One region of the Pedobacter jeongneungensis genome, then DNA from elsewhere that is predicted to be linked to it. Evidence: riboswitches for the same ligand, from Rfam matches in the RefSeq annotation. Region 1 holds a riboswitch; each other region holds the start of a gene.
What was found. A riboswitch is a leader RNA that binds a small molecule or an ion and turns the genes downstream of it on or off. The one in region 1 is predicted to bind cobalamin.

Region 1 (11,229 bases):
AAACTGTTTCAACTGAAACTTTAACCCCGTCTGTAATAGCTGTAACCATGATAATAACGAATGTAAGAAAAAACCTTTCAAAAATCAAGCCAGTACGCTGGTGGCATCATAGTTGGCAAATTTTTCTGCCACTTCTCCTAAAATGCTGTAAATGTTATTGATATCGGGCTCTGCCACCAGGCGCATGCGGTAAGGTTTAAAATCAGGCAGGCCTTTAAAATAGTTTGCATAATGGCGGCGCATTTCGAAAATTCCGGTTTTAGGACCTTTCCATTCGAGTGATTTATCTAAGTGTGTGCGACAAACCTCAATACGTTCTTCAATGGTTGGTCCGGCAAGGTGCTGGCCGGTTTTGAAAAAGTGTTTTACCTCACGGAAAATCCAGGGGTAACCAATAGCAGCACGACCGATCATAATGCCATCAACCTCATATTCCATGCGCCAGTTGGCTGCTTTTTCAGGGCTATCTACATCGCCATTGCCAAAAATCGGGATTTTGATGCGTGGGTTGCGTTTAATTTCGCGAATTAAACTCCAATCGGCTTCGCCTTTATATAATTGTGCCCTGGTTCTGCCGTGGATGGTAAGTGCCTGGATGCCCACATCCTGAAGTCGCTCGGCAACCTCGTAAACATTTTTGGTATTATCATCCCAGCCCAGGCGGGTTTTAACGGTAACAGGTAAATGTGAAGCTTTAACTACGGCTTCGGTCATTTTTACCATTTTATCAATATCCTGAAGTAAACTTGAGCCCGCACCTTTACAAACCACATTTTTTACAGGGCAGCCGTAATTAATGTCGACAAGATCTGGTCCGGCGGCAGAAGCAATTTCAGAAGCTTCGCGCATGTGTTCGATATCGCCACCAAAAATCTGGATGCCGATTGGTCTTTCATATTCGAAAATATCAAGTTTTTGTATGCTTTTTGCAGCATCGCGAATCAAGCCTTCCGAAGAGATAAACTCGGTGTACATCATATCAGCCCCGTTTTTTTTGCATACATAACGGAATGGCGGATCGCTTACATCCTCCATCGGGGCCAGCAATAACGGGAACTCACCTAAATCTATATTTCCTATCTTAACAGACATTTTCTATCTTCAACGATTAATAAAACATACAAAGGTACAAATAATGAATTTTGTAACACCCATCCGCAAAGGCAGTCACCCACTTTTACAAATATTTTTACTTTGCGTTTACTGGGCAGCCGGTGCGGTAATATGCACATTATTAGGCTTTATTGTGGTTGCAATGGTTTATGGAACCTCTATATTTGGTGAATTCGGGTCAATTATGAATGGTGATCCAAAGTTTATTACAGCCTTAAAAATAATCCAGATTTCGAGTTCGATAGGGATGTTTATTTTGCCTCCTATCATTTTAGCCTACACTGAAGGACAAAAACCAGATACTTTTTATGGTTTTAAAAAGCCTACATTTCTTCCTTTTGTTTTAGTTTTTGCCATCATGGTGGTGAGCATGCCCGTTATGGAATGGGTAGCAGTTTTAAATCAAAAAATGGTGTTGCCGGAGTTTTTAAAGGGACTGGAAAACTGGATGAAAATGAAGGAACAGGAAGCCATGAAAATGACCATACAATTGATTACGGTGAGGAGTAACTGGGATTTTGTGGTTAACCTGATGATGATCGCTGTATTGCCTGCAATAGGCGAAGAATTATTTTTCAGGGCCGGGCTGCAAGGCTCGTTGCAAAAAATGTTGGGCAATCATCATGTGGCCATTTGGAGTGCTGCTATTATTTTTAGTGCCATACACGTCCAGTTTTATGGTTTTATACCGCGTATGCTCCTGGGTGCAGGTTTTGGTTATTTATATTATTACAGCGGAAGCATCTGGTATGCCATGCTGGCCCATTTTATAAATAATGCTTATGCAGTTTGTGCAGCATTTTACATGCAAAAACACCACATGCCACTCGATAAAGCAGATGAACCGATCGGTTTTCCTTGGTATGGCTATTTAATTAGTGCAATAATTACCATAGCTTTGTTTAAATTTTTTAAAGATAGCGCAACACGTGAGCGAAAATTGGGTTAAAGTATATACCACAAGCGATGCCTTTGCGGCCGAGGTATTAAAACAGGGATTAACAGAAGCCGGTATCCCGGCGGTAACGATAAATAAACAGCTCTCGGCATATAATATTGGCGAAATAAATGTTTTGGTAAACAAGGTCGATTTTGATAAAGCCATAGAATACATTGTTGAAAACGAAATTGAGTAGTAATAATGACCTTAAACCTTACACCCTTTACCTCTTACCTTAAATGAAAACCAGGGCAATAACCGCTTTCTTTTTTACCATAGTAATGCTTGGCTCTATCTTTTTAGGGAGTTATACATTTTCGATATTCTATCTTATTTTAAGTGTTTTATCTTTATTTGAGTTTTATAAACTGATTAAAAATTCTGGGATCAGGCCACACCGCAATATTGGTTTGGTTGCGGGATCTTTAATTTTTTTGATGGCTGCAGGTTTGCATTACCTAAAGTATGATGTGAAATACCTGTTGCTTTGTATTCCTTTGATTTTTTCGGTTTTTATTACGGAACTGTATAAGAAAAACAAAATTCCATTTGCCAATATCTCTTACACCTTTGTTGGTTTTGTTTATGTAACTATTCCTTTCTGTTTTTTTCATGCTTTAGGATTTTTAAAAAACTGGAACGAATATAATTTTCATTTTCCGCTGGCATTTTTGCTGATGCTTTGGGCAAATGATACGGGTGCCTATCTTTTTGGTGTAAAATATGGTAAAAGCAAACTGTTTGAACGCCATTCGCCAAAGAAAAGCTGGGAAGGCTTTTTTGGTGGAATGTTTACGAGTGTTTTGGTTGCCTTTGGTTTATCTTTTTTATTTACCGAAAGTCCTGCCTGGGTTTGGGCGGGCATGGCGGTATTAATTGCAAGCTTTGGTACACTGGGCGATCTGGTAGAATCGATGCTTAAACGCAGCCTGGATACGAAAGATAGTGGCGGTTTATTGCCAGGACATGGCGGTTTGTTAGACCGTTTTGATGGCTTGTTATTAGCTGCACCAGTGGTTTATGCGTATTTGTATCTGATTTTGTATTAAGTAACCACAAAGAAATGAGGTTAATATGTATAGTGCAGTCGTGCTGTTAGCGATGCAATCACTATTCTCACTAACCCTCTTACAAACGAGGACTATACTTTTTCATAAAATCTATTCAGCAGAAGCAACAACAATGTGATATTCTCTCTCTATCTGTTCCCCTGTTTGGCTTTTTACCTGTTCGGTTTTGTTAAGGATATTTTTAATTGTAAAGTCAGCATTTTTCAATAATTCTTTTACTTTTTCTACTTCATAAAGGGTAAAGCCGTACGGTGTAAAAGGAAGATTTTGCATAAAACTTTTATCAGCAAAGCATAAGGAAAAAATACCGTTTGGCTTTAAAGTCCGCTTAATTTCGGAGAGATATGCACCGGGGTTTTCCCAAAAATAAATGGTATTTACAGTAAAAATTTTATCGAACAGACCATTTTCAAATGGTAGCTTATTGCCGTCGGTTAAAGTGAACTGAACAACTCCATTATCAATAAAATCCTGATTGATTTTCTCAGCTTCTGCAATAATGGTTTCTGAAATATCAGCTCCATAATAGCTCAGATTTTCTGCTTTTGATAATAATCGGGCAATGTGCATACCATTACCATGGCCAATTTCTAAAACGAAATCATTGTTTTGAAGATTCAATGCATCAATAGCCGAAGTCGTCATCCCAATATTACTGGCATGCATCATCTCCCCTGTTTTAATGCCGTGTTCGCCTTCAGGACAGCTTAGCTGCTTGGCAATATTTTTTAAATCTTCTTCCGAATGTTGATGGCTAATAAGTCAAATTTAAAGAATTAAACCTGATGATTTTTATCTCGTTTTGCTTGGAGCTTATAAATTATTTGATTACCTGTACCGGTTTTTTGTTCTCATCGATGGCCACAAAAGTAAAATCTCCATGTACGGCCAGCTCCCTTCCTTCGGCATACATCTGCTCGATATAAATTTCTACGTTAACCTTTAAACTGGTATTTCCAACATGGTTAACCTTTCCAATCAGTTCTACAATGGTTCCTGCGGGAATCGGTTTTTTAAAATCGATCCGATCGCTGCTTACCGTTACCATAATCTGGCGGCTAAAACGCGTGGCGGTAATAAAGGCAACCTCGTCCATTAAATGCATGGCGGTACCACCAAAAAGCGTATCGTAATGATTGGTTGTATTTGGGAAAACGGCTTTAAAAATGCTGGTTTTAGAGTTTTCTATTCTTTCTTCTAAGGTCATGGGGTAAATATATGAGGAGTAAAAAGCTTTGACAACTTTCTAATCAGAAAGTTGTCAAAGTAAGGATTTGCTTGAAAGAAAACGATTGGCTTTTTTAGCAAAAATGAGGCAAATTAATTTGCCTGGAGATCTGCTGATAGCACCTTTTCTGCTTTACGCATCTCTTTTGCAGCTTCAACCATTTCGATCAATGCTTTTTTGGTTTCGTCCCATCCGCGGGTTTTTAAGCCACAATCAGGGTTTACCCAAAGTTGTTCTGAAGGAATAACGGCTTTGGCTTTTTTAAGTAACTGAACCATTTCTTCGCGTTTAGGAACCCTTGGCGAATGAATATCGTACACACCGGGACCGATTTCGTTTGGATATTTAAAATCGGCAAAAGCATCCAATAGTTCCATCTGCGAACGAGAAGTTTCGATGGTGATCACATCCGCGTCCATATCGGCAATATTTTGAATGATATCGTTAAATTCCGAGTAGCACATGTGCGTGTGGATCTGGGTACCGTCTTTTACGCCACTGGCCGAAATTTTAAAGGCTTTAACAGCCCAGTTCAGGTAGTTTTGCCAATCTGCCTTGCGCAAAGGTAAACCTTCTCTAATGGCCGGTTCATCAATCTGAATGATTTTTATGCCTGCATTCTCCAGATCACAAACCTCATCACGGATGGCTAATGCAATTTGTGTACAGGTTTCGGAACGTGGCTGATCATTACGCACAAACGACCATTGTAGAATGGTAACGGGGCCGGTTAACATGCCCTTCATGTATTTTGAGGTAAGTGATTGCGCATAGGCTGTCCACTTCACCGTCATAGGTTCAGGGCGCGAAACATCACCAAAAATGATAGGTGGTTTTACACAGCGCGAGCCATAGCTTTGTACCCAACCGTTTTTAGAAAAAGCGAAACCATCCAGTTGCTCACCGAAATACTCAACCATGTCGTTACGCTCAAACTCTCCATGTACCAGTACATCTAGGTTGATTTCTTCCTGCCATTTTACCGCTTTTTCGGTTTCCTGGGCAATTAAATTATCATATTCTTCAACAGTTAAACTTCCATTTTTAAGTTTTGCCCGCCAGCTTCTTACTTCTGCCGTTTGCGGAAACGATCCGATAGTGGTTGTAGCATAATTTGGCAAATTAAGTTCCTGTTGTTTTATTTTTCTGGCCGAAAACGGACTTAAACGTTCAGCATCCTTCTCTTTTAGTGCTGAAACACGCGCTTTTACAGCAGGATTATGAATGATTTTAGAAACTTTACGGTTACTGATCGCAATTTTATTTTCTTCGAGTTTTTGCAGGGTAGATGCAGGGCTTTCGTGGGTGATCAGTTTTTTTAAGGTAGCTACCTCGGCAATTTTTTGCTTTGCATAAGCCAGCCACTGTTTAATTTCTGCCGACAGGTTTTTCTCGTTGGTTTCGTTATCTAAATCAACCGGTGAGTGGATTAATGAACAAGATGGTGCAATCCATACTTTAGCCAAGCCTCTTTTTTCTACTGCCTGATTGATGATAGAAAGGGATTTTTCAAAATCATTTTTCCAGATGTTTCTTCCATCTACCAAACCTAATGAAAGGATGATCTCTTCTTTTAATGAAGCTAAAACATCATTTAACTGATCTTCTGCACGTACCAGGTCGATATGTAAAACATCTACAGGCAATGACGTGGTTAAAGCTAAATTATTGCCCAAACCTTCGAAATAAGTCGCTAAAACAATCTTTAACCTCGGGAAAGCCTTTCTGATTTCTTTATAAACATGCTCGTAAGCTTTTTTATCTTTTTCGGTTAAATCTAAAGTTAAAAACGGCTCGTCAAACTGTACATATTCTACATCCAGTGCATTTAAACGTGATAAAATCTCGATATAAACCGGAAGCAGATTTTTAATCAGGTCTATTTTTTCAAAGCCAGCCTCTTTTTCCTTACCCAATAAAAGATAAGAAACCGGACCAATTAGAACAGGTTTGGTGGTAATGCCCAGTTGTTTGGCCTCATAAAACTCATCTATAATTTTGGTTGAGAAAAGTTTAAAAGGCTGGTCTTTGCAAAACTCCGGCACAATATAATGGTAATTGGTATCGAACCATTTGGTCATTTCCATTGCCACCACATCCAATCCTTCTTTTTGGTAACCTCTTGCCATGGCGAAATAAAGATCAAGCTCTTCGTTCCCTTTTTTCAGGATCACTTCGTTATACCTTTTCGGGATGGCCCCAAAAGTTAAGGAATGATCGAGTACATGATCGTAAAAAGAAAAATCGTTTGATGGAATTACATCAATGCCGGCTTCTTTTTGAAGTTTCCAGTTTTCGTGGCGAATGTTTTTGCCCACCTGAAGTACATTTTTGTACCCCGTTTTATCTGCCCAGTAATTTTCGCAGATTTTCTTTAATTCCCGTTGACTACCTATTCGCGGATAGCCCAGATTTTGCGTTAGCATCTCTTTTAAAGATTAAGTAAATAAATCATTTAAAAGCCCTCAAGCAATATTTTGTAATACTCTATGTTAAAAATTAAAAGGAAAGGTTATGGCACAGCTTGCCAACTCATCAGCCAAAAGCTTAAAGCAAGCCTATAAAATTTTAATTTTATCGTGTACAATCAGACCTGACCAATTACTTTATAACGCGAAAGTACCGTCAATTCAATATAGGCAGGTCTCCTGACTTATTCCCGACCTTATCGCCTTCCCATACCTAAACGGCACAGTGGCATGAATGATAAGACCGTTGTCTTTTTAGTAAAAGACAGAATTTACAGTTGCGCGACAGCTCGTGATTTGCACACGATTCCCTATTAATCCCGGGTGTAATTCCGGGAACCTGTATCGGTTGATGAAAAATAAAGTTAAGAACTTACATCAACGCAAATGTATGGATTAGGATTTAAAGATTAAGGTATTTTTGTAAGCATTGATTTTACCGCCTTCATACAAATGCTCTTTAGTTAGAGAACATGTGGACGTATTATAGTAAATATTTTTCCGCTCTATCCCGCGGAGGCATGGTACTTTGGAGCGCCAAAGTAACCAAAGCGCTTCGTCAATCCAACAAGGAGCCTCCACACGACCTCTCCCTCATCAAAAAAACAACGGCACTTTGTTTTGTTCGTTGGATGCTAATTGAATGTTTTTACAGATCTGAACACAAAACCACTGCGTAAAGGTTTGGTTGTGCTAATGGGTTCTGTCCTGCATCTGTTTTTTGATTTCCCGCTCTTGGGATTGACGACGTTCTTCGGTATAACCTGTTCGTTTTTTCAAAGTAAGCCAGCATAGTGCCTTAAAATATTTCAACGACGCGTTACATAATAAATTAGATGAACTGGCATAAACACCTATATCTGTGTGCATCTTTTTTATCTGTGGTTAATAATGCTTATGGAATCACTTGTAACAAATTTACAGCAAGCTGTTTTTGGATCAGATTCTCTATTATATTTGATTACCAACTAAACTCCTTATTATGATAAAAAACTACTTTAAAGGGCTCTGCATTGCTTTTTTAATGGTAAATAGTGATGCAGTGCCGGCGCAGGAGGTACCCACGCCAAAATCTCATTTCGGTTTTGATATCGGCGACGATTATCAACTGGCCAATTACACCCAAACAGAAGCCTATTTTAAAAAACTTGCTACAAGCTCTAATCGTGTTAAACTGGTTGATATCGGTAAAACCGAAGAAGGCAGAAGCCAATATATGCTGATTGTTTCTTCACCAGAAAACCTGAAGAAATTAGACCGTTATAAAGAAATTTCACAACAACTGGCGCATGCAGAAATTACCCCTGAGCAGGCCAAAGCTTTGGCGCAGGAAGGTAAAGCAGTAGTGTGGATTGATGGCGGCCTGCACGCAAATGAGGTGGTTGGCGCGCATCAGCTGATCGAAACCGTATATGAATTTGCTTCGAGAAAAGATGCCGAAACCATGCGCATTTTAGACAATGTGATCATCTTGTTTACTCACGCAAACCCTGATGGGCAGGAATTGGTAAGCAATTGGTACATGAGGGATAAAGATCCGAAGAAAAGAACCACTTCCGGACTGCCTGTTTTGTATGAGAAATATGCCGGGCATGATAATAACCGTGATTTCTTTATGCTAAACCTCAAAGAAACGCAAAATATCGGCCGTCAGCTTTTTGTAGAATGGATTCCGCAGATTATGTATAACCACCATCAGGCTGGCCCGGCGGGAACGGTTGTGGCTGGTCCGCCTTACCGCGACCCTTTTAATTATGTTTTTGATCCTACAATTTTAACGAGTTTAGATGCCGTTGGTGCGGCCATGCACAACCGCATGAACGTAGAAAACAAACCTGGTTATACCCAGCGTGGCGGATCGGTATATTCTACCTGGTACAATGGCGGCCTGAGAACTACCACCTATTTCCACAATATGGTCGGACTGTTGACCGAAATTATCGGGAATCCTACCCCATCAGAAATTCCTTTGGTTCCATCCCGTTTATTGCCAAGTGGCGATTCGCCAAACCCGATTACGCCCAGAAAATGGTATTTTAAAAACTCGATCGAATATTCAGTTTCTTTAAACTACGCAGTTTTAGGTTATGCACAGCGTTACCGTGATGAGTTGCTGTTTAATATTTACCAGATGGGCCGGAATTCGATTGAACGAGGCAAAAAAGATACCTGGTCTTTCTCTCCAAAGAAAATTGAAGCCATTAACAATGCAGCTAAGGGTGAAAAAGGTGCTCCGGTTGCTGGTGGTGATGCTGATTTTGGACCGAGAAGGCAAATCAGCATGAAAGCTTTTGATACGGTGATGAAAGCGCCTGCAAACCGGGATCCACGAGGGTATATTTTAAGTGCCGATCAGCCTGATTTTAATTCTGCCATTAAATTTTTAAATGCATTGATCAGAACAGGAATTATGGTTCAAAAAGCAACAGCTTCATTTACAGTTGCAGGTAAAAATTATCCGGCCGGAAGTTATGTGGTAAAAACCGATCAGGCTTTCCGTCCGCATGTTTTGGATATGTTCGAACCGCAGGATCACCCAAATGATTTTAAATACGAAGGTGGTGCACCCATTCCGCCTTATGATGCCGCCGGCTGGACTTTGGCATACCTGATGGATGTGAAATTTGACCGCATTCTGGACGATTTTTCAGGTCCGTTTGAGAAAAATCCTTACGGAGAATTATTAAAACCAGAAAATAAATTGCCAAATGGATCGGGTTATGTGTTGAGCGCTGCACAAAATGATTCTTACACCGCAGTTAATGATTTGTTAAAGAATAAGGTTGAAGTTTACCGTTCTTCCGAAAATGGCGATTTTTATGTTTCTTCAGCAGGAAAATCAGTATTGGAAAAGACAAATATCAAATTAAAAACGGCGTCGGCTCCGAAAAATAAAATCAAGGTATCTACAGCCAGAATTGCCCTTTGGGATACTTATGGCGGCTCGATGGCGTCGGGTTGGGTTAGGTTTTTAATGGAGCAGTACCACTACAATGTCACAGTAATTTATCCGCAGGACATTGATGCCGGAAATTTAAAATCTAAATACGATGTAATTGTTTTTGTGGGAGGCGCCATACCATCGGTGCAGGGTGCAGGTGGAGGAAACAGATCTTTCGGGCCAAAGGCAGACGAAATTCCCCAGGAATTCAGAAACCGTTTAGGAAGAATTAGCGCTGATAAATCGATCCCTGAATTAAAGAAATTTTTAGAAGCCGGAGGAAATATTGTAACCATAGGCAGCAGTACCAACCTGGCTTATCACTTAAATCTTCCGGTAAGAAATGCAATGGTTGAAATTATAAACGGTGAAGAAAAAAGATTGCCTGCCGAAAAATATTACGTTCCCGGAAGTGTGTTAAATGTAGGTGTAGATACCGCTTTACCAACAAACTGGGGAATGGAAAAAGAAGCCGATGTTTATTTTGACAACAGCCCGGTTTTTAAACTGACTGGAGATGCCATTGCTTCAGGCAAGATTAAACCTTTAATGTGGTTTGAAAATGCAACACCATTGCGCAGCGGCTGGGCCTGGGGACAGGCTTACCTGCAGGATGGGGTAACGGCCTTTGAAGCAAAGGTTGGAAAAGGCAAGTTGCTTGCTTTCGGACCGGAAATAGCTTTCAGGGCGCAAACTCATGGTACTTTTAAACTGATATTTAACCAGTTGTATAAATAATTGATGAGATCGACTAGTTTTTAATCTTCATGTTAAGTGGGATACATCGTCATTGCGAGCGGGCCTTCTCGGAAAGATTGCTTCGTCGGCTGAAAAAGCCTTCTCGCAATGACGATTACTCTCGGCCGCTATCCTGAACGATAGCGGCTTTTTACTTTGGCCTTACCATAGCCAATTATAATCACCTTAATTTTGTGTTATGAAAGTAGAAATCTGGTCGGACGTAATGTGTCCGTTTTGCTATATCGGGAAAAGACATTTTGAACAGGCCATTGATAAATTGCCCTTCAAAAACGAAATCGAAATTGACTGGAAGAGTTTTCAGCTCAATCCTGAGTATCATAATACTAACAATGAAACGGTTTATGATTACCTTTCGAGAAGTAAAGGAATGCCCGTCGAGCAAGCTAAACAAATGACTAAACAAGTAGTTGATATGGCTGCCAATGCCGGTTTAACTTTGGATTTTGACACCAATATCCCTGCAAATACTTTTAATGCACATCGTTTAATCCATTTGGCAGCAAAATATAACCTTCAGGATTTAGCCGAAGAAAAAATGTTTGAAGCTCATTTTGTGAATAGCAAAAATATTGGCGAAACAAACGTTTTGGTAGATCTTGCTGTAGAAATTGGCTTGGATAAGGCTGAAGCCGAAGCGGTTTTACAGGGAGATCAATTTGCAGAAGCTGTTCGTTATGATATTTATGAAAGCCAGAATTTAGGTATTA
Region 2 (11,229 bases), on a different contig from region 1:
TCGTGGTTTGCAATTTTACGGGTAATAAACTGGCGCTGGTAATACCTTTCCGAATAGGTGAGCAACAGTTCTAACTGGGCAATAATTACACTCTGACTAAAGCGATCGATATTGGCATGATATTCCTGTTCTATATTCTGCGCAATGGTACTGAGCATCGTTTCTTCCTTATCAGAGAGGTAAAGTGCCTCGTAAACCGAATAACTGAAAAATTCGTATTGTTTAATGGTTTTAGCCAATGGGGTGTTCCATAAAAAGTCAGGGTGGATCAAAATCATCCAGCCTTCGGGCGGGTGCCGTTCTGCTCCCTTTTCAATTTCCATTCCAAATACCTGGCCGGGAGACATAAAGAACAGCACGCCCTCGTCAAAATCGCTGGCCTGCTGTCCGTATTTAAATTTGGCATTCTTTACCCTTTTCATCGAGATTGAATAAAAATCGTAGATCAGACTGAAAGAACCGTCGGCCAGTGGCCTGGTCAGTTCATCCATATGCACCAGGCTAATTAAGGGATGTGCCGGTTTTGGCAAACCTGCAGCGCGGTGATATTCGGTAATGCTACTGAAACGGTAAAGCGGGTTATTATTCATGATGATAAATAAAGTTCGTTATTTTTTATGATAAGCGATGGCAAACGCTTTGGCAAAATCAGCAAGTTTTACTTTACCCATTTTTGGGTTGTTCTGGTGAAAGTTTTCCAGCGTTTTGCCGCTGTGCATGGCGGCCTGCATTTCTACCAAAGTTTCGGCAAGCTTTCCGGGTACTTTAGCCATCTTTAAGCCCCGCAGCATTTCCTGATCGCTAAGCAATACCCACTTTAACCAGGGTTTGCCAACCGCAGTTCCGATAATTTTCGCCGCTTCGTTACAGGTCATTTCTTCACTGCCTACATAACGGATGGTTTTCCCAGCGGGCAATAATAACAATTCTTCTGCAACAGCAGCGGCAATATCAGTTGGCGATACAAAAACAATCCGGTCTTCGCCACCGTAGTTTCCCATCAATAAACCTGTTTTTCCAGTAAGCAAAGCCCATAAACCAAAATAACGCAGCGTCAGGAATTTTCCAATCAAACCTTTGCCTTTAATCAAATCCATCGACTGGTAGAAATTGGTGTAAAAAGCTCCTGGCCGCATAATAGTTATAGATGCTTCAAGTCCATCGAACAGGTGTTCAACATTTTCGGCTTTAACCAGGTCTGCCGCCCAGCCGCTCAACAGTACAATACGCTTGATGTTGGCATCTTTCAGTGCCTGTTTGTAATTTGAGGCCATGCGATGCATATAATCGCCTAAATCAGGTGCTGTAAAACTCAGCGGAATCATGGCGTAAACAGCATCTGCACCTTTAAAAGTATTGGTTAAAAACGCTGCATCAGCAATTGATCCTATAGCAGCTATGGCACCTAAACTTTCAATCTCGCCCTGCTTTTTGGCGTCGCTGCTTACCACGGTTACCTGGTGTCCCTGTGCAATTAACATTTCGGCTAAAGGCCTGCTGATGCTCCCTAACGAGCCGGTTACTATTATTTTCATTGCTTATTGGGTATAGATGCCGTTTTCAATATCAGTAAGTAGGGTTGAGTGTGATGGCTGCCAGTGTAACTGTTCCTGCGTCCATTTGCTCGATGCCGGACAATCTATTGCAGCCATGTGCGAGAACCATCCAAAATGATCAGCAGCTGCTTCGGGAGCAATGGATACCACGGGAATATTCAGTTGTTTGCCTATGGCCTCAGCTATCGTTTTAACGGTAATGGCTTCTTCTGCAGCAGCATGAAAGCGGGCACCTGAGGCATTACTTTCTAAAGCCAAACGGTATAAACGTGCGGCATCTAAACGGTGTACGGCATTCCAGCGGTTAAGTCCTTCGCCAATATAAGCAGAAACGCCTTTTTCGCGGGCAATGTTCACCAGTATCGGGATAAAACCATGTTTATCATCATCGCCATGTACCGATGGCGATAAGCGGATGGCTGATGTACGCACACCCAGCTTTGCTACCGCATCTGCAGTTTGTTCGGAAGCCCTTGGCCATGCGGGATTAAAAGGAGAAATGATATCTTCGGTAGCCAGTGTACCCGGACTTACCAGAGCAGTACCAGAGGTAACAATAAACGGGCGGTTCGAACCAGCCAGCACCTCGCCAATGGTTTCGATGGCAGTTTGATCTACCTTGCAAACTTCGGCAAAGCGGGTAAAATCATGGATAAACCCGGCATGGATCACACCATCTACAGCTGCTGCACCGCTGCGCAAACTATCTAAATCTTCCAGGTCACCGCGGTGCACTTCTGCACCAGCAGCAATCAGTTTTTGAGCCGAGGCATCAGAACGGGCCAATCCCAATACCTGGTGGCCATTGTTAATTAATTCCTGCACAACGGCAGTACCTACGAAGCCTGTAGCTCCTGTAACAAATACTCGCATAATTGATTTTCTTTTGTTGATACAAATATCAACAGCTTTAAGCAGCGTGATTTATCCAAATCTGCTTTTGATTTAGCCGAAACCATTATTTGAGACAAGGAAATGCTTTTTATAAGATAATTATCCCTCAGGATAAAATTCTATACTTATAATACAGGCTCTTCGTAAACCATCTGTTTTAACGAGCAAGCATTAATTAAAGGGATTTTATAGCTTTTTTAGTAAGTTTATTGCCGATGGACAGATTAAGAAACCATATTGAAGAAATTGCTGAGCTTACCGATCAGGAGTATGAAAACGTGAAAACATTTTTTACACTACGCAGGGTAAAGAGAAACCAATACCTGCAACAGGAAGGAGATTTGGCTAAATATGAGTTTCTGGTTTTATCGGGCATTTTCAGGATGTTTTACCTGGATGAAGAAGGGAAGGAGCACATTATCCAGTTCGCCGGGCAAAACTGGTGGATGGCTGACTACCAGGCCTACTTTAACCAAAAACCTGCAACGCTGCATATCCTTTGCATGGCAGATGCAGAAGTTTTGTACACCACGCTCGAGGGCCGCGAAACTTTATCGGCTAACTTCCATAAAATGGAACATTTCTTTCGCGTGAAACTTACCAATGGTTACGTGGCACAGCAGCGACGGATTGTCTCCTTACTTTCGGGCAGTCCGCAGCAACGCTACGAAGAATTTGGACAGCTGTATCCGCACCTGATGCAAAAAATACCCAAGAAATACATCGCAGAGTACCTGGGCGTAAGTCGCGAAACTTTAAGCCGGCTTTATTCGGGCTAGATTAATGGCATGAGTGTGATCCTGATCACACTTTTTTTGTGCGTTGGCTCCTCCTTTCCGAAAGCCTTGATGATGCAACTTTGTGAGGTAAACAAATCAGTTGATTTAAACACCACAAAAAATTAAGGTTATGAAAAATAAAGTTTTAATTATCGTTTCTAATGCCAATGCCATTGGCCCTCAAAACAGAAGAACAGGTACTTTTTTGCCGGAAGTGGCACACCCTTATGCCGAATTTGAAAATGCCGGTTACCAGATCGATTTTGCCAGTTTAACCGGAGACACGCCTTATCTTGACGCCCTTAACCTGGCCGATAATCCTGAAAATCTTAAATTCCTCACAGGTAAAGGCTGGGCAGATATGCAAAAAGCTGCAAAGCTTGCATCCATAGATACAAGCCATTACGATGCCGTATTTATACCAGGCGGCCTGGCGCCAATGGTTGATATGCCAGAGGCTCCGTTGCTAAAACAAGTAATTGCCGAAACGTATGAGCGCAATGCCATTGTAGGCGCGGTTTGCCATGGTCCGGTATCCTTGCTTAACGTAAAATTAAGCGATGGTTCCTATCTGGTAAACGGCAAAAACATAGCTGCTTTTACCACTGAAGAGGAAGACAATTATGCCAGGGCAGATGTTCCCTTCGACTTGCAAACAGCATTAACTGATCAGGGCGCTATTTTCCATGCCGCTACGCCATGGTCTGCCAATAGCATTACCGATGGCAACCTCGTTACCGGACAAAACCCCGCATCGGCCAAAGGCGTAGGCGAAAAGATTGTAACCTTATTAGAAAATGTAAAAGCTTAATTATTGAAATATATCATTCCTTAATTCAATAATTCAGTCACTCAATCATTCATTCAATCATTAAAAAAATATGAACAAACAAAGCATACACGTATTTGCCAAATGGCAGATCACGGAGGGCGAACTGAATACCGTATTGGACTATCTGCCCCAACTCGCTGAAAAAAGTACTGCCGAACCTGGCAATTTATATTATAAGGTGTATCAGGATAACGCTGATCCAAACAGCATAATGCTTGCCGAGGCATATCAGGACGAAGAAGCCCTCACAGCACACCTCAACAGCAAACATTATCAGGATATTGTTGTGGCTAAAATTGTTCCGCTGTTAAAAGAGCGGCAGGTCATGTTAACACACGAATTATAGCAGAATTTGCACTATAATTCATTGTTAAAAGGTGACTGGATAAACTCCGGTCGCCTTTTTTAATTTTATTGTAACTTGTAACAAAATTTTAACTTAAGTTAAAATTTTAGGGATGATCAATCCTGAACTTCGGCCTGTTTATCTTTATCAATAATAAGGTATAATTTTAACCCATGCGAACATCCTGTCATGAATAATAAAAACGAGATATTAACCCTGCACCTGAAGAATTTTGCACCCTTAACCGATCAGGACATTACGGAAAGCCTGCCATTTTGGAAACCCAGAAAGATTGCAAAAGGCGATTACTTTAATATGCAGCGCATGGTATGCAATGATCTTGGTTTGGTTGTAAAAGGTATTTTCCGCATTTTTTACCGCGATCCGGAAACCGAAGCAGAAAAAAACCTTTTCTTTTTTTCAGAAAACCAATTTGTGGTTTCTTTCAGGAGTTTCATTTCGCAAAACCCCTGCTGGTATTTTATCGAGGCCATGGAAGATTCAGAAATCATTTTTATTTCTTACCGTGACCTGAATGCTTTGTACGAAAAGAACCTCAACTGGGGCAAGTTCGGCAGGCTGCTGGCAGAAACATTTTTTGCCTATGCACAATCGCGCACCGAAGAGTTTATTTTCTTTTCGCACGAACAAAGGTTCCTGAGGTTGCTCGAAGAACATCCCAATATCGTAGAACGGATTCCTGCTTACCACATTTCTTCATTCCTGGGCATCACCAATCCATCATTAAGCCGCATCAGGAAACGGATTAAAAGGTAACAAGCCGCAATTTAAACCGGGAGAGGTCTTTGAACCTCGCCCGTATAAAAGTTAAATGATTTCTCCATTCCGCAAGCAGTATTCAATCTGGTTATTACGCCTCAGCTTTAATGGTTTTCGATAACCTGAAAGCCGTAAGCAGGAAATAAAAGGCACCGAAAGCTGCGTAACCCGCCAATGTGGTTATGCCCTGGTTTGGTTGATGCGCCATGGCTATAAAAGCGCCGCCAGCCAGCATGGATTGTGCACCGCTAATCATCATCGGCCATTGTCCGCCAAATTGTTTACGCCTGCGCAACCCCAAAATCAACTGGATTAGTCCCGTTAATATGGCCCATGCACCAAATACAATCAATGCTTCGGGAATGCCCTTTTGCAAGGCCAGTGTTACCCCTGCAGTTGTTGCAATACTGATTAAAGCATTAACATATTGTGGTATTTTATTGGCAGCAGGTGGATTTGCCTGAATATCAAAATAGGTGGCAAGGGCATCCCATGCCGGGTAAATGATAAATAAAACAGTTGCGATGCCGGTATTGGTTTTGGCCAGAGCGCTTACCAATACTACCCAGAGGATAGAAAAGCCTGCACGTATAAAATATAATCGTTGTAATGAACGGGCCGTTTGCATGGTTTGGCCGGGTTGATTTGTAGTTGTCATGATGTATTGCTTTTAATTTCTGAATCAAAGATCATATTTATTGCCTTGCCGAATTTTCACTTAAGTTAAAAAGCAAAAAATCTCTGTATTAACCTGTGCATCTGTGGCTAAAAATTTAAAATAAGCTGCACATTTCGCAGCGCAGTTACAGTGCTGGTCGGTACCGGTAGTCCCGCTTTCCTTACTGCCCCGATGAAAAATCGGGGGCATCCATCCAATCGGGGCTAAGAACTATGGTTTGTGTCATTAAAAGCGACCGTTGTAAATAAACCTGATAGAGCAGGTTAGCCCGGACACCGATTCTTCATCGGGGGGAGGACTAACAGCGATAGCAGGGCTGCTACCCCCCATAAAACACTGACATTCGTTTCCAAAAAATAATGCTATAACTATACCTTTTAAAAAATGCACCACTGTTAAATGCGGTAGCTTATATAAAATCTCCGTGTTCATCCGTGCATCTGTGGCTGAAAAAATTAAATAGTTTGATAGGTAAAACGTCTTAATGAAAACTGTACATACATTAATAAAAAATCTGGTGCTTTAATAATTCATTATCCAGGTTAAGAAATAATAGTATATTACAATACTTTAATTGTCTTTCAATTCCATCTTCGCTCATTGTTTTCCGCTCTTTTTACTACCTTTGCGCTGCTTTTGGTTCCCGATGTAAAATCTGGATTAAAAGGGAATACAGTGTAAATCTGTAACTGTCCCGCAGCTGTAAGCTCTGTAACGTTTTTCTATTCATAAGTCACTGCCCAATTAACTACTGGGCGGGAAGACAGAAAACCGGGAGTAAGTCAGAAGACCTGCCTTTAGCGTTTAATTTCATAGCTTTCGGGGATTGAAGCTAGGATTGAGATATTAACGTTGTTCGTATTTTCATTTCCTTTTCTAATCTGTTGGCTGTGGGCAAAACTCACAATCAAATGAACAAAAAAAGTATGCTAACTGTAGCAGGGCTTGGGCTCGCACAGTTAATGATTAGCCAGCTGGCTAATGCTCAAAACCAGGACAGTGTACAACTGAAAGATGTTGTAATTTCTGCAACTAAAAACGATCAGAAACAATCGCAAACCGGTAAAGTGGTTACCATCATCAGTCGCGAAGTATTGGAGCGCAGTAATGGTAAATCATTGCCAGAACTGATCAGTGAGCAGGCGGGGATTATTGTTGCAGGATCGAGCAGTAACCCGGGTTTAAACAAATCGGTATTTTTCAGGGGTGCCGGAAGTGCCTACGCAGTGGTTTTAATTGATGGCATTGTACAAAACGATCCATCAGGAAACGGAGGTGCGTTTGATTTAAGGTTGATTTCTATCGATCAGATTGACCATATCGAAATTTTAAGGGGCGGTCAGTCTACCATTTACGGTTCTGATGCCGTTGCAGGGGTAATCAATATCATCACCAAGAAAGGCGGACCTAAAGGCAATACCATTTACGGTGTGGCCAGTGCAGGCAGTTACGAAACTTACAAAGGAACCATTGGCTTAAATGGCGGAGTTGAAGGTTTTTCGTATAACATTAACTATACCCATGCCAAAACCGATGGAATTTCAGAAGCAGCAACGCCGGTTGGCAGCACAGCCACATTTGATAAAGACGGCTTTAAAACGGACGCCTTAAATGCGAATTTCGGGATCAAGCTGGATAATCATTTTTCTGTAAATCCGTTTGTACGTTACTATTATGGTAATTATAAATTCGATGGGGGTGCCTTTACTGATGCAAACAATTATTCGATTTTGAAAAACTTTGCTGCGGGTACAAATGCCAGATACGAATTTGCCACCGGTAAAGTAACCTTAAATTACAGTTTCGAAAGTACAAGGAACGATGCGCACAGCCAGTATCCAAGTATTAACGAAGGCCGTGTATCCTTACTGGATTTATTTTACAACCAGAAATTAGGTAACAAGCTCGATTTATTGGTGGGTATCGATAACCGTGTGATGAAATTATCATCGGCAACAAACAAACCGGAAACCAACATTTTCGCTGCTTACGGATCATTATTATTACACGATTTAAGCATCTTTAACCTCGAAGTTGGCGGACGTTACAACAAACACGAACAATATGGCGAAAACTATACTTACTCAGTTACCCCAAGCATCAATATCATTAAAGAAATAAAATTATTCGGAACGGTTTCAACAGCATTTAAAGTTCCTACGCTAAACATGCTTTTTGGTCAGTTTGGTGCAAACCTCGATTTAAAACCGGAGAAATCTCAGAATTATGAAGCAGGTGTAAACTTTAGCTTTGCTGATGATAAATTTAGTTTACGCATTGCGGGTTATAAACGCGATTTAACTGATGCCATTCTTTATGCTTATCCTAACGGATATATTAACCAGGTGAGTCAGAAAACCAAAGGTTTCGAAGTTGAGCCGGCGGTAAAATTCAGCGTGTTTAACATTAATGGATACTATGCTTATGTAGAAGGTAATGAGTTCAACTTTGTTGATAATGCTGTGGCCGACTATCTTTTCCGCAGACCAAAACATACTTTCGGCATCACTGCAGGTGCACAGGCTACCCGCAATTTATATGTGAGTGCCAATTTCCGTTATTTCGGCAAACGTACCGATGGTAATTTTACCACCTACACGGTTGATAACTTACCTGCTTATAAATTGTTAAATGCTTATGCAGAATATGCTTTAGCTAAGAAACGCGTAAAGCTGTTTTTCGATGCTAAGAACATCCTGAATGAAAAATACAATGAGATTATTGGGTACAATAGCTTAGGTTTCAACTTTAATACCGGTGTAATTTTTAATATACACTAATAAAATTTAACTTTGCAGTATAAATAATAACCAAAATAAAATGTCTCATTTAAAATTTAATCCACGCACTTTAATTTTGTTGCTGATGATTCTGGCCATAACGGCTTTCCGTTTGCTGGTAACCTTCAACTCTGATGAATTAAAGTTTGCCAATTTCTCATCAATAGGAGCAGTAGCTTTATTTGGTGGTGCATATTTTAAAGATCATCTTAAAGCTTTTGCCTTTCCGATATTGAGCTTGTTTTTAAGCGATTTTATTTTATCAATCACCATTTTCAGTAAATACAGCAGCGGTTTTTTATACGAAGGCTGGTACTGGACTTATATTGCCTTTGCATTAATGGTATTGGTAGGCAGGGTATTGCTTAAAAAAGTAAACGTGGTGAATTTACTGGCTTCAACACTGGTAATCGTTTTAATCCACTGGATTGTGAGCGACATCGGTGTTTGGTTTAAAAATCCGGCCTATACGCAAGATTTAGCTGGTTTTTGGGCATGTTTGGTAAAAGCAATTCCATTCGAGATCAGATTTTTAGAAGGAACCGTAATTTACGGCGCATTGCTTTTCGGAGCTTTCGAAATTTTAAAAGCGAAATACCCGGTATTAAAACTGCAAACACAGAAATTATAGTTATTATCCCTCGATTGGTAAGCACCAATTGAACAAAAATAAATAGAAATCCTCTTTTGATTAAATTTAGAAGGGGATTTTTTTTACTGTGAGTTTTTCGTCATGTTGTATCGATTTATTCTATAGAAATAGTTTCAGCATCATATTAAACCTACTTAAAAAAACCATTAGGTTCTACCGAAGAACGCGTCAATCCCAAGAGCCGGGGAAATCAAAAAAACAGGTGTATTTCAGGCAAACTGGCAGTTCCAAACCTAAAACGCAGTGGTTTTGTGTTCATACACGATGATTTAATTTCAAAAACAAAATATTGAACACAAAACGAAGTGCCTCTGTTTTTTTGATGAGCATAGGATTGCGCAAAAGGCTCATTGCCGGATTGACAAAACGCTTTGGGTACTTTGGCGCTCCAAAGTACCATGCCCCGCGGCATAGAGCGGTAAAAGAATTCGAATTACCTTGGCAGCATACCAACCCAAATAAAAATCAACAAGAAATCCTCTTTTGATTAAATTCAGAAGGGGATTTTTTAGATATTATTTTTAGAATATTTTTTGGCATTATGCTAAACCTGCTTCAACAACCTACAATCTTTACCGAAGAACGCCGTCAATCCCAAGGGCCGGGAAAATCAAAAAAACAGGTGTATTTCAGGCAAACTGGCAGTTCCAAACCTAAAACGCAGTGGTTTTGTGTTCATAAACGATGATTTAATTTCAAAAACAAAATATTGAACACAAAACAAAGTGCCGCTGTTTTTTTGATGTGTATGGGATTGAGTAAAAGGCCCCTTGCTGGATTGACTAAGCATTTTTGCATACTTTTGATGCCTCAAAAGTTTGATGCCCCGCGGCATAGAGCGGTAAAAGGATTCGAATTACCTTGGCAGCATACCAACCCAAATAAAAATTAGCAAGAAATCCTCTTTTGATTAAATTCAGAAGGGGATTTTTTTTATCTTCGATAGCTAATTACATTTTACTTTTACATCATCCATCAAATGAAAGTCGTTTCCTTTTTACCAGCCGCAACTAAAATGATCTACGATATGGGCCTGCAGGAGTACCTGCATGGTGTAACCTTCGAATGCCCTAAAGAAGCTGCCAATCAGCCAAAGGTTGTTCGTTGCATATTAGAAGGTAAAAACTATTCCAGTATCGAAATCGACCGGATATTCTCAGCTTCCAAAGCACAAGGCAAAAGTTTGTACTGGGTGGATGATGCACTTCTGGAAAGCATTTCGCCTGATGTCGTTTTCACACAGGATATCTGCGAAGTTTGTAATATCGACACCGTTTGCACCGAAACTGCCGTAATGAAGCTGAGCAAACAGCCAACTTTGGTTCCTTTGTCGCCCAATAACCTTCAGGATGTTTTTGAATGTGCCATCACCATTGCCAAAGCTTTAGGCAAAGAAGAAGTAGCTTTAAATTATCTGGCTGGCTTACAAAAGAAAACCGATTATATTTTAGATCAGTTGAGGGCAAACCGTGCACCTTTAAAACGCATCATGCTGATGGAATGGATCGAACCCATTTATAACTGTGGCCATTGGATTCCCTTTCAGATTGCTGCTGCCGGTGGCGTAGATATGTTATCTAATCCTGCCGGAGATTCAATTGTTACCCAATGGGATAAAATCTTGAAATACAATCCCCAAGTTTTAGTAATTGCACCTTGTGGATTCGACAAGGACAGGAGCATGGAGGAAATGGAGCTGTTAACCTCTAAACCTGGCTGGGAAAATCTCGAAGCCGTAAAAAGCAATCAGGTTTACATTGCTGATTTCGATATGTTTACCCAACCAAGTGTGGGTACTTTGGTAGAAGGCATTGAAGCTTTAGCCTGTATGTTTCATCCAGACATTTTTAAAGCCGATGAGAATATTGCTAAAAAATTCATCAGCTACAGTCAATCCGTAGTTTCAGTTAAATCAGTTTAATCATGATGAA
Region 3 (11,229 bases), on a different contig from region 1:
GGTTAGGAATGCGTGGTTAAATATACGAAAGGGATGGGTTTTGTTAGCCACAGATGCACGGATTAACACGGAGATTTTATATAGGCTACCGCATTTAACTATAGTGCATTTTGAAAAGGCATGGTTATCGCATTATTTTTTGGAAACGAATGTCATTGTTTCATGGGGGGTAGCAGCCCTGCTATCGCTGTTAGTCCTCCCCCGATGAAGAATCGGCGTCCGGGCTAACCTGCTCTATCAGGTTTATTTACAACGGTCGCTTTTAAGGACACAAACAATAGTTCTTAGCCCGATTGGATGGATGCCCCCGATTTTTCATCGGGGCAGGAAGGAAAGCGGGACTACCGGCACCGACCAGCACCGCAACTGCGCTCCAAAATGATCAGCTTATTTTAAATTTTTAGCCACAGAGCACAGGTTAACTAATTCAGTCTTCGATGAGTATATTTCAGTCTTCGGTGAGTATATTTCATTGCATTTTGATATGATTTGATTCATGCAAGACACTAATTCAGTCTTCGATGAGTATATTTCACTGTATTTTGATATGATTTGAGTCTTGCGAGACACAAATTTAGTCTTCGATGAGTATATTTCAGTCTTCGGTGAGTATATTTCAGTCTTCGATGAGTATATTTAACTGTATTTTGATATGATTTGAGTCTTGCGAGACACTAACTTAGTCTTCGACGCGTCTATTTCAGTATATTTTAATATTATTTTAGTGTCAAAAAATATTGTCCGTGTTTTCTGTGCTTCCGTGGCAAAAAAATAGGCTTTAGCGAGGCGCAAAAATGAGTAGAGTTTCTTTTCTGAAAAGGAAAGTTGGCAGTACTTCGGAAACGATAATCCCGTTATCCGCTGTAACTCCGATGAAAAACCGGAGGCTGCCGCTACTACCGGGTTTATAAATAAGGGCTTGTAGTATTAAAATCAAGCTTTATAAAAAAGGCCTGCAATGATAATTTTGCAGACCTTTAACATTTGAGGCATTATAATATTTTAATGGAAAATGGCTAAATCATTAAAAAATATCTTTGTAAAATCAGTGGTTACACCATCGCCGCCATATTTAATTCTTTTAACCAAAGCGCCTGTTGATGCATTATAGATTAGCAAATAGTTAACGGTAGATGCAGCGCCATAACCCTGAATTCCATTAACCACGATGTAATCTTTGTTTTTATCGTAACGGATGGCGCCATAAACCATAAAGGGATCTTCGGTAATGGTAATAAAAGGTTGGGCTAATGAAGTGGCATCACCATCTACATATTTATAAATGGCTTTTCCTGAATGATAGAAAACGGCATTTTCTTTGGTTGATGCGGTGAGCCTTGTCGGCGCTTCAAGTGCGAATGTACCCACTGCAACCTTTAGTGCTACACCAGCAGTATCCAGGTTGTTATCAATGGCAATTAACCTGCTGCCTGTTGATCCCCAGATTTTCCCATTTGGTGTTTGCGCAAACCCACGGTTAATGTTAGAGAAACTTTTTACCAGCGAATAGTTATTGGCAGATACAATTTTGGCTCCGTTGCTCTGTAATAAGTACACATAATCACCTTTTTTCCACATGTCGCCCGTATTTACCGTACCAATTGAAGTCAGTTTATTTTGCACAGCCAGTGTGTTCAGGTCGATCTGATAAACGCCGTCGTTTGCGCTCACCAATCCCCTGTTTCCATCAACCTGTATAATGCTTCTCCAGTTGCTGGCTTCCTGCACATATCTGGCTTCCTCTTTTAAGGTATATTCGTGTATTTTTACGATGGGTCCGTTTACTTTGCTCATCAGGTAGATGCTACCATTAATAATGGAGGCAAACTGTAAGGTGCTTGTTTTCGCCGCATTTGATAATATTTTACCCGGGTTTTCTTTTTCATAAACCCTGATATTAAGGGTATCGTCGCCATAATGGTAAAAGCTCACACTACCTGAATTCTGCCCAATGGAGCCCTCTGCTATTACAAAAAAGCCATTTTTATATTTACCTTCAACAGGATCTACCTGCAGATTCTCTACATTGTCTTTTTTACAAGAGTATAATCCTGTTGTAAGAAATAGTGCGCCTGCTAAAAATTGGTTTAAGTTAAATTGTTTCATATTGTGTATTTATTTTTTTAAAAGTTTAAGGTCAACCGCTCCACCAAATTCGGTTGAGATTTCGCCCAGGTAGCGCGAACGATCGTTGTCATTATCCGGACTAAAAGGATTCCCATTGCTGTTTTGCCCGGTGTACACCTTTACAAAATCAATTGAAGTCAGATTTACCTTTTTCCCTGCGGCATCAACTGCCCAATCGATATCGAAGGTGTTATATCCCCTTCCCAACGATTCCTGCAAAGCAATGTACTCATTTGAGCCATTATCCGAATAACCAAAGGCGAAAGGTTTGTTGGTAATGATCTCACCTGGGGTAAGGGTGTTTTTAAGCAATGTTCCGGTGAAAGAAATTTCACTGGCGGTTGACCATAAAGGGAAATAATCCTGTGTATGGAACTGATTCCTCAATACCAGTCCTTCTTTACCTTGATTATCTGTCCAGCGGATATCGTCGGTTATTTTTGCTGGTTTATAATAGGTAATTTTATAGTTTTTGATGGTGGTTGAGGCATTGTATTCACTTCCGGCCAGTTCATACCAAACATCATCAGGCAGACCGTTTTTGTTTACATCCTGCATTACTGAGACGATTCCGGGTTCAGAAAATTCCATATCTGCGCCGATTAACGGATTACCGTAAATACCCAAATCGGCTCCTGCTGCGTTGGTTACGCTATGATCAAATCCAAATACGATAAATCCACCAAAAGCGCCAAGTGAAACGAGGCCGTTACCCGCGCTGCCGATTAATACATCGGTTTTAACAAGGTCGTTGGTAAATTGACCTGGCGCCTGTTTAAATTCATATATTTTATTTAAATATGGCGATTGGTTAGTAACAGGCTTTTCCCCTTCGCCCTCTTTTTCAACTGCATTTTCTTTTTTACAAGAAAAAAGCACGGCTGATAAAAGCGTTAAGGTGATGATAAATTTTGTTTTCATAATAAGATTATTGAATTATAAAAGAGCGTGAATCCAGTGTAATTTCTTTTAAGAAAACTATTTGATACCTAAATCCATTGCGCCTTTAACTTCGGTTGATATTTCTCCTAAAAGCGTATTCCCTTTTTCCCGCTGACCAGTATAAACTTTTACGAAATCGATGGTATTTAAAGCGATTTTCTTTCCGGTTTTATCAACGGCCCAGTCTAAATCAAAACTATTGTATCTTTTAGTGGCATAATCATCATCAATAGACCAGCTATCGGTATAACCTAATGAGAAAGCGTTGTTAATGAAAATGCTGCCGTTTTTACCCCAGGTAGATGGAAGCAGGGTGCCTTTTAACGTTAATTTTTCCTGGTCTGGTGCAAATTCAGGATAGAAATTATGCTTGTGGAAATTGTTTACATCATAGGTGCCGCTGTTGCCCTGGTTATCCATCCAGCTTACATTAGCGAAACCTTTTGGATTGGTGTAAGTGATTTCGTAGTTTTTTATGGTTAAAGGATTGTTGTATTCGCTGCCCGCCAATTCATACCATTCGTCGTCAGGTTTTCCGTTACCGTTCACATCCTGACTTACCATCACAATGCCCGGCTCGGCCCATGGGGTTGTTCCACCAATCGGGTTGCCGTAAATGGCTAAATCAGCACCGGTATTATTTACCACAGAGTGGTCGAATCCGAAAATAATGTACCCACCAAAGCCACCTAAACTAACAAGGCCGGTTTGAGATACATCGCCAATAATTTTTTGTGCACCTGCAAGGCTTCCTAAACTTTCATTAATAAACTGGCCCGGTGCTGGTAAATATTCAAATACCGTAGTAATAAATTTGGTACTATTTGGCGTAATGGCCACTACCGGAACAGGAACGGTTACAGTGTACTTATGAGAGAATGCCCCCACATTGTTACTTGCAGTATATTCTATTACATAAGTGCCAGCCTGCGTGGGTATAAAATCAAAATTATACGCGGTGCTTACTACTTTACCATCCAGTTTCCATTGGTGATTAAAGCCTTTTCCATTATTTGTTCCGGCAGAGAATGCAACTTTAGTATTCACTTTAGCCGTCATGGTTTCTCCTTTAACAGAGAGATTTACATCAGGAGCTGCTTCATTGTCTTTTTTGCAACTAAACATCAGTGTTGCAAGGCAGAGCGTTAAGATCAGGTAACTTTTTTTCATTTGTTTATTATTATATATGGTTGTTGTTTATTCGTATTTATAAGTGTAGTTGAATACGGCATGCTGTGGCAACACACCGGTTGCAAAACTGAATTTCACTTTACCATCTGTCCCTATACAATAGGCTGTGCCTGCGGTACCGTTATAGCTGTTAGCATCGGCAACCATTACATCTTTACCAAATGGATTTATTGTTAAGCCATAAATAATGTTTATCGAGTGCCCATCGGTAATTAAACTTGAACCAAGTGCTCCACTAACTGTATTTAAAGCTTTGATATCGGGATTGCTGTAAATATCTTTAGATATATACGCCGAAGAGCCGTTAATGGCAATGGCGCCCAGATCGTAACTGTAAGAGGCGGTTTTGGTATCGGTAGCACTGCTGATCCTATCTAACGAAGGGTCGTTATTAATGATGTAATCATTCCAGCACACTACGAATAAATCGCCGTTATCAGCCGCTTGTATCCTAACCGGATTATTGTTTACGGTAATATCTTTTGTTTTGGTAAAGGTGGCCAGGTCGATTACTGATACTTTGTTTTTTGCACCGTTCTGGTAATACGGATGTGATGAATTGCACACATAAAGCTTTCCATTGGATACAGCAAGTTGCTCTAAACCTTCTGATAACATAATTTCTCCATCAATAGCCATTGATGCGGTATCAATCCGGCTTACTCTTCCATCGTACCGTGATACATAAGCTTTATCTTTATAAAAAGCAACAAACCTTGGGATATACCCATCGGTGGCCGAATTGAATGAAATCCTTTTTAACGATTTACAGGTTTTGATGTCGATAATATCCAGAAAAGATTGTTTGCTGCCCTGAATACCTGCTACTACACAGTACATTTTGCTGCCATACTGCTGCAAATCGTTTGCAGTTTCTCCGAGTGCTACATTGTTTACCTGTTTGTAATAATCGGCAACAGTTGTTTTTGTAGCAACATCGTAATACGATATAGAGCTGTTGCCATTGCCCATTAAACCTTCGCAAAGCATGTAAATACCTTTGGTATCTGATATTACCTGTGTTTTTTCGGCTATTTCAATGCTTTCTTTTTTGCAGGATGAAACAAAAACCACCATGGCGGCAGCCAAAAATAAAATGTTGTTTTTGTAGAGATTTCTCATATTATTAGATTTTAGTTTGTAAATGCAATGTGTGCAGGAATATCGCCTGTAGTAACCGACCATTTCAGGCGCCCTTCCGGACTGTAACAGTGTAATTTGCCGGGCGTAACGTAATCTTTGGCATCGGTTACATATACATCTTTACTGTTGGGGTTAACTGCAATGCCATATGGGATTTTAATATTCTTTTCGGTACCATCCATAATAAATTTGCGGTCCGTCAATGTTTCATCTTTTACATTAATCATCGAATAAGTAATGGTATTTTTCTGTTCGATATAATTCCATTCGGTGGCGTAGATGTAAGCATAATCATCATCTATGGCCAAATTGCTTGCAGCAATGTTAAATACCTTTTTAATCTGGTCGGTTTGGGTATCAATTACAAAAAGTCTTGAAGGGATGGTGTAATAATCACCACGCGAAGTAACATACAAATCGCCATAGCGATCGGCTTTAATCCGGTGAAGGTTAATGGCAACTTCAATCCGTTTAATTTCTTTAAAACCTGACAGATCGATCACGGAAACGGTATGCTCATAATCAGGCGGACTATAACCACCAGAATTGGCCACATATAATTTGCTGCCAATAATGGCCATTTCTTCCGGCTGCCTGCCCACCTCAACAGTACGGTTTACCTTTAAAGCCGTTGTGTCTATTTCGGCTACAATACCATTTGGCGCTTTAGGATCGCCAACTTTGCCTAAATAAGCACTTACATAAGCTTTTCCGTTACCAAAAGTTACATAACGGCAATTGGTGATGTTGATCTGACCGATTTTTTTACCGGTCTTCACATCTAAAACTTCTACTTTATTGGAAACGTTAACCACCACGTAAAGCTTGCTGCCATAACGGCCAATATCATTGCCCACATCGCCTAAACCTTTGGTAACTTCAGGATTTACCTGGTTGTACAGGTTGCGGGTGTAAATGCCATTTACCAGATCAAGGTAACCCAATGAGGCTTTATTCATGTTCATATTGCCTTCGTTAACCAGGTAGAAACCTTTAATGGCTGATGTTGGCTCTGGCTCAACCCTGGTAATTTCAGATGGCAAAGGCTTCGGGTCTTTCCTGCAGGAAGTGGTAGTTGCCGCTAGAAAAGCCAAAATGCATATCGAAAATTTTAGCTGCCTCATAACTTATAATTTAAGGTTAACCTGTAGTTTCTGCCGGGCATAGGGAAATTCGGAATGATATCAAATTGTTGATTAAGCAAGTTATTTACTTCGCCATTAATGCTTAAGCTTCCCTTTTTCAGTTTAAATTCATAACCAATTGCAGCATCATGGGTGTACCATGGTTCCATATAGTTTTCTATAATATTTGCTTTTTGGTTATAACGAAACCCGGTGTAAATGAAACTATAGTTTGCCCGCCAGTGGTGATAATCAAGCCTCGTTAAAAAAGAACCACTGTTTTGGGGTATGTAAGGGATCTGGTCTTGATATTGATCTTCAGATTTTGAAGTAATATCTACCGCTCTTTGATAGGTATAATTAATGGCAAGATTTACCATCAGATCGGTAAAAGGCTCAAATGCAGTTTTTGCGTTAATTTCTAAACCACGGATATCCACCAGACCAATGTTGTACATAATCCAGCGGTATAAGTTTGCACCTGGTTGTGCTACGATTTTGTCTTTTACGCGGTTATAATAAACATCAGATTGAATATCGATAAACTTAAATTTCTGGTTTTTAAAGTTTTTGAAATAGGTTACGCCAACATCATACTGTTTTGCGTATTCAGGCCTTAATAAAGTATTGCCGATGAAAGTATAGTAAAGGTCGTTAAACGTTGGCATCCGGAAAATGTCTTTGTAAAAAGCGCGGATTCTGATGTCCTTATCCTTGAGCAGTTTCCATGAAAGCATTACCGTTGGACTAAAAACCTGTTTATCACCTGCTGAAGAATAAACTTTTACCTGGTCGGTTACAGTAGTGCTTAATACACTCGCCCTTACATTAAGCTGATTTAATGTTAACGACGAACTTAAAACATTTAAAAAGGTATTTCTGGTGGGATAAGCAAACCTGTAAATATTGGCATCCAATGTCTGATAAGTATAATCGGATGCATAAGCAGTTTCCCATATCGAATTGATTTTATATTTGCCGGAAATGGAAAAGTAAGCTTCCTGTTCTTTAAAACGGTTATCTAAAAGGCCCGTAGTGGTTACAAAATCAGGATCCAAATAACGCTGATAAGCATAACTATATTTTCCATTAACAAGAATGCTTAGTTTAGCCGAAAGTTGCTTTTCTACACCTCCCTGAACAAAAAAATCACGGTCCCAGATTCTTTGTGTAAAATCGAACCTGTTGGATACAATTGCACCCGGCAGGCCTCTTTCTGATAAGAAAGAATAAGCCTGTGCCTGCCATTTTCCATCTTTAAATTTACCAAAAAGTGCTGCCTGCAAGCGAAAGCGTTCTACATCGGCATTATTTCTTACCGCAATGGTATCGTACACGCCATTAGTCGATCTGAATTTGTATTTTCCATCTGCGTGTATATATTCGGTATTGATACTGGCGTTTAAGCGATCATTAACCTTATACTGATAAACCAAGGTTGGATTAATGAGACCAAAAGATCCGCCTTTTAAGCCCAATTCTAATTGCTGATGCTGATTTTTTTCAAATTCAGGCACCCTGGTTTTTAAGTAGATGCTGCTGGCAGAGGCGTAAGCCCTGGCGGGCAGAAGTAATTCTGGCTTTTGGCCACTGTATAAGGAGATTTCTTCAAGGTTGTTTAATGAGAATTTTCCCAAATCTACCTGGCCATTTTGTGCATTTCCAACCTGAATCCCATCCAAAAAAACAGCGGTATGGTTGGTACCTAAACTGCGTACATTAACGGTTTTTAGTCCCCCAATGCCACCATAATCTTTTAACTGCAAGCCAGAAAAATAACGGAGGGCATCGGCAACCGAAAGACTGTTCATCCTTTTAAGGTCTTCACCTGATAATATCTGAAGCGGTGTAGGCGATTTACTCTGCTCAGTTAACCGATATTCCCTGATCCGGATTTCCTTAAGCTGCGTACTTTTCTTCGTGCTGTCTGTTTGCGCCCAGGTATTTAAGGGCAATAAAAACCCTGTCCACAGAATAGAAGAAAATATAAAAAACCGCATTGTGCCCGCATAGGCAGAATGTTTTTGTGTCATTTTGATTGTGAGTTTAACCCACAGCCAACAGATGGAAAAGAAATGAAATACGATTACGTAAGTACATCACCCCTTAGCTTCAATCCCCGAAAGCTATGAAATATAATGCTAAGGCAGGTCTTCTGACTTACTCCCGGGTTTCCGGCCTTCCCATCCCGACGAATCGGAACAGTGGCAAATTGATTGGAAATCCGTTAAGGAGCTTACAGCTGCGGGACAGTTACAGATTTACACTGTATTCCCTTTTAATTCCGGGTGTAAAGCCGGAAACCAAAAGCGCTGCAAAGGTAATAAAATTAAGCAACATGTAAAATGGATGATGGAAAACAGTCTTTCTAACAGAAAAAGCTAAATTAGGAATCAAATTTTCAACCATGAAAAGGATTTTAACCGTTATATTATCGTTCATTAGCCTGTCTGTTATGGCACAAACTGATACTGTCTTCTTAAAGAAATTACTGGAGAGCAAGCCCGAACTTTTTTCGGCCATACTCAACCATCCCGATCATAACCAGGTACAAATCCTTTATACTCAGGTAAACCGCGATGCAAAGAATAAACCGGCATTTAAAACCTTCAGTTATAATTTAGATCCGCACCATTATTTTTACCCTGCAAGTACGGTTAAACTTGCCGCCGTAATTTTTGCATTGGAAAAGGTAAATCGTTTAAAAAGTATAGGACTAACTACCAAAAGCATCATGATTACCGATAGTGCCTATAAAGGCCAGACTAAAGTTTTAAAAGATACCAGCGCAAAAAGCAGCCTCCCTTCTATTGAGCATTATATCAAAAAAATCCTGCTCACCAGCGATAATGATGCCTTTAACCGTTTATTCGAATTTATCGGTCGTGCCGAAATTAACGAAAAGCTAAAAGCAAACGGATTGAATGACAGCCGGATTTTAAACCGTTTGGCCATTGGCAATGCCGGCGAATCAACCAGACATACCAATCCCGTTAAATTTTATAACGGCGATAAATTGGTGTATGATCAAGCGGCTCAGTATGACCCAAAGGAATATGAGCTGCAGTTAACCAATCTGGTGATGGGCAAAGGTTATCTGGACAGCACCGATAAACTTGTAAACAAACCTTTCAGTTTGGCCGGAAAAAATGCTTTTGCCATTAACGATCAGCAAAAACTGATGCAGAAACTGATTTTTCCGGAAGCTTTCCCGGTTAAAGAAAGATTTAACCTGACTCCGGAAGATTATAAGTTAATTTACACCTACATGAGCAAGTATCCAACGGAAAGTGATTTTCCTAAATACGATCCGAAAGCGTTTTGGGCTACTTATGCAAAAATGCTTTATTATGGTCGTGAGCAGGAAACGCCAGATCCAGACATCAGGATTTTTAATAAATATGGCGATAGTTATGGTTACATCATCGATAATTCATATTTCGTTGATTTTAAAAATGGAATTGAATATTTCCTCACAGCAGTGGTACAAAGCAATGAAGACGGTATTTTCAATGATAATAAATACGAATATGATACGGTTTGTTTCCCTTTTATGAAAAATCTGGGCAGAACGATTTATGATCTGGAATTAAAAAGAAACAAAAAGTACAAACCAGATCTGAGTAAATTCAAAATGGATTATAATCATTAAAACCTTTCTCCTACTTAATGGTTTATAGCCTATAAATTGTATAAAAAACTATACATTAATTAAAAAATAATATATTCGCATCTGAAATAAAAGAATACATCTCTAATGGCTAAACTATTAATAATTGACGATGAGCGTGCGATAAGGAGTACCTTACGCGAAATTCTGGAATACGAAAATTACGATGTTGAAGATACTGATAATGGTATCGATGGCCTCGAAATGATCAAAAAAGGAAATTTCGACCTGGTACTTTGCGATATCAAGATGAATAAAATGGACGGGATGGAAGTGCTGGAACAGGCACAAATTATCAAACCCGATCTGCCTTTTATTATGATATCTGGTCATGGAACAGTTGAAACCGCCATCGAGGCCAGTAAAAAAGGAGCTTTCGACTTTATTTCGAAACCACCTGATTTAAACCGTTTACTCATCACCGTACGCAACGGTTTAGACCGTGGAAATTTAGTTACCGAAACCAAGGTTTTAAAACGTAAGGCCAGTAAAACCCGCGAAATTTTAGGCGAATCGGAAAGTATTTCTAAAATTAAAGAAACCATAGAACGTGTTGCCCCTACTGAAGCCCGCGTTTTAATTACCGGTGCAAATGGTAGTGGTAAGGAACTGGTAGCCCGCTGGTTACACGAAAAATCCAACCGCGCCGATAGTCCGCTAATTGAGGTAAACTGTGCTGCAATTCCTTCTGAATTAATTGAAAGTGAACTGTTTGGTCACGAAAAAGGTTCATTTACCTCTGCTGTTAAACAGCGTATTGGTAAGTTTGAACTTGCAAATGGTGGCACCTTATTTCTGGATGAAATTGGTGATATGAGCTTATCCGCCCAGGCAAAAGTTCTACGGGCGTTGCAAGAACATAAAATCTCGCGTGTGGGTGGCGAAAAAGAAATTGAAGTAAATGTGCGTGTTTTAGCAGCAACCAATAAAGATTTATTAAAAGAAATTGAAGACGGTAATTTTCGTATGGACTTGTACCACCGATTAAACGTAATCAATATCCACGTGCCGCATTTAACAGAACGTACCGAC

Region 2: linked by a shared signal. The riboswitch ahead of ABD769_RS13930 (TonB-dependent receptor plug domain-containing protein) and the one ahead of metE (5-methyltetrahydropteroyltriglutamate--homocysteine S-methyltransferase) in region 1 are both predicted to bind cobalamin.
Region 3: linked by a shared signal. The riboswitch ahead of ABD769_RS14185 (TonB-dependent receptor plug domain-containing protein) and the one ahead of metE (5-methyltetrahydropteroyltriglutamate--homocysteine S-methyltransferase) in region 1 are both predicted to bind cobalamin.

The regions. Positions count from the first base shown of each region.
Region 1 is NZ_BAABBY010000005.1:18,258-29,486, forward strand. Features, by position in the region: gene apaG (Co2+/Mg2+ efflux protein ApaG) at 1-49, opposite strand, end outside; gene dusB (tRNA dihydrouridine synthase DusB) at 85-1,092, opposite strand; gene ABD769_RS10400 (CPBP family intramembrane glutamic endopeptidase) at 1,136-2,062, shown strand; gene ABD769_RS10405 (putative signal transducing protein) at 2,043-2,249, shown strand; gene ABD769_RS10410 (phosphatidate cytidylyltransferase) at 2,293-3,102, shown strand; gene ABD769_RS10415 (class I SAM-dependent methyltransferase) at 3,214-3,792, opposite strand; gene ABD769_RS10420 (acyl-CoA thioesterase) at 3,944-4,330, opposite strand; gene metE (5-methyltetrahydropteroyltriglutamate--homocysteine S-methyltransferase) at 4,444-6,777, opposite strand; cobalamin riboswitch at 6,973-7,178, opposite strand; gene ABD769_RS10430 (M14 family metallopeptidase) at 7,802-10,498, shown strand; gene ABD769_RS10435 (DsbA family oxidoreductase) at 10,698-11,229, shown strand, end outside.
Region 2 is NZ_BAABBY010000006.1:389,140-400,368, forward strand. Features, by position in the region: gene ABD769_RS13890 (helix-turn-helix domain-containing protein) at 1-590, opposite strand, end outside; gene ABD769_RS13895 (SDR family oxidoreductase) at 609-1,535, opposite strand; gene ABD769_RS13900 (SDR family oxidoreductase) at 1,539-2,429, opposite strand; gene ABD769_RS13905 (Crp/Fnr family transcriptional regulator) at 2,666-3,229, shown strand; gene ABD769_RS13910 (type 1 glutamine amidotransferase domain-containing protein) at 3,360-4,040, shown strand; gene ABD769_RS13915 (putative quinol monooxygenase) at 4,111-4,407, shown strand; gene ABD769_RS13920 (Crp/Fnr family transcriptional regulator) at 4,597-5,184, shown strand; gene ABD769_RS13925 (DUF308 domain-containing protein) at 5,279-5,845, opposite strand; cobalamin riboswitch at 6,487-6,679, shown strand; gene ABD769_RS13930 (TonB-dependent receptor plug domain-containing protein) at 6,778-8,646, shown strand; gene ABD769_RS13935 (DUF6580 family putative transport protein) at 8,687-9,277, shown strand; gene ABD769_RS13940 (ABC transporter substrate-binding protein) at 10,278-11,219, shown strand; gene ABD769_RS13945 (SIR2 family NAD-dependent protein deacylase) at 11,222-11,229, shown strand, end outside.
Region 3 is NZ_BAABBY010000006.1:449,001-460,229, forward strand. Features, by position in the region: gene ABD769_RS14160 (DUF5074 domain-containing protein) at 1,003-2,106, opposite strand; gene ABD769_RS14165 (PKD domain-containing protein) at 2,116-3,048, opposite strand; gene ABD769_RS14170 (PKD domain-containing protein) at 3,106-4,239, opposite strand; gene ABD769_RS14175 (YncE family protein) at 4,267-5,382, opposite strand; gene ABD769_RS14180 (YncE family protein) at 5,394-6,527, opposite strand; gene ABD769_RS14185 (TonB-dependent receptor plug domain-containing protein) at 6,524-8,560, opposite strand; cobalamin riboswitch at 8,656-8,851, opposite strand; gene ABD769_RS14190 (serine hydrolase) at 8,935-10,179, shown strand; gene ABD769_RS14195 (sigma-54-dependent transcriptional regulator) at 10,285-11,229, shown strand, end outside.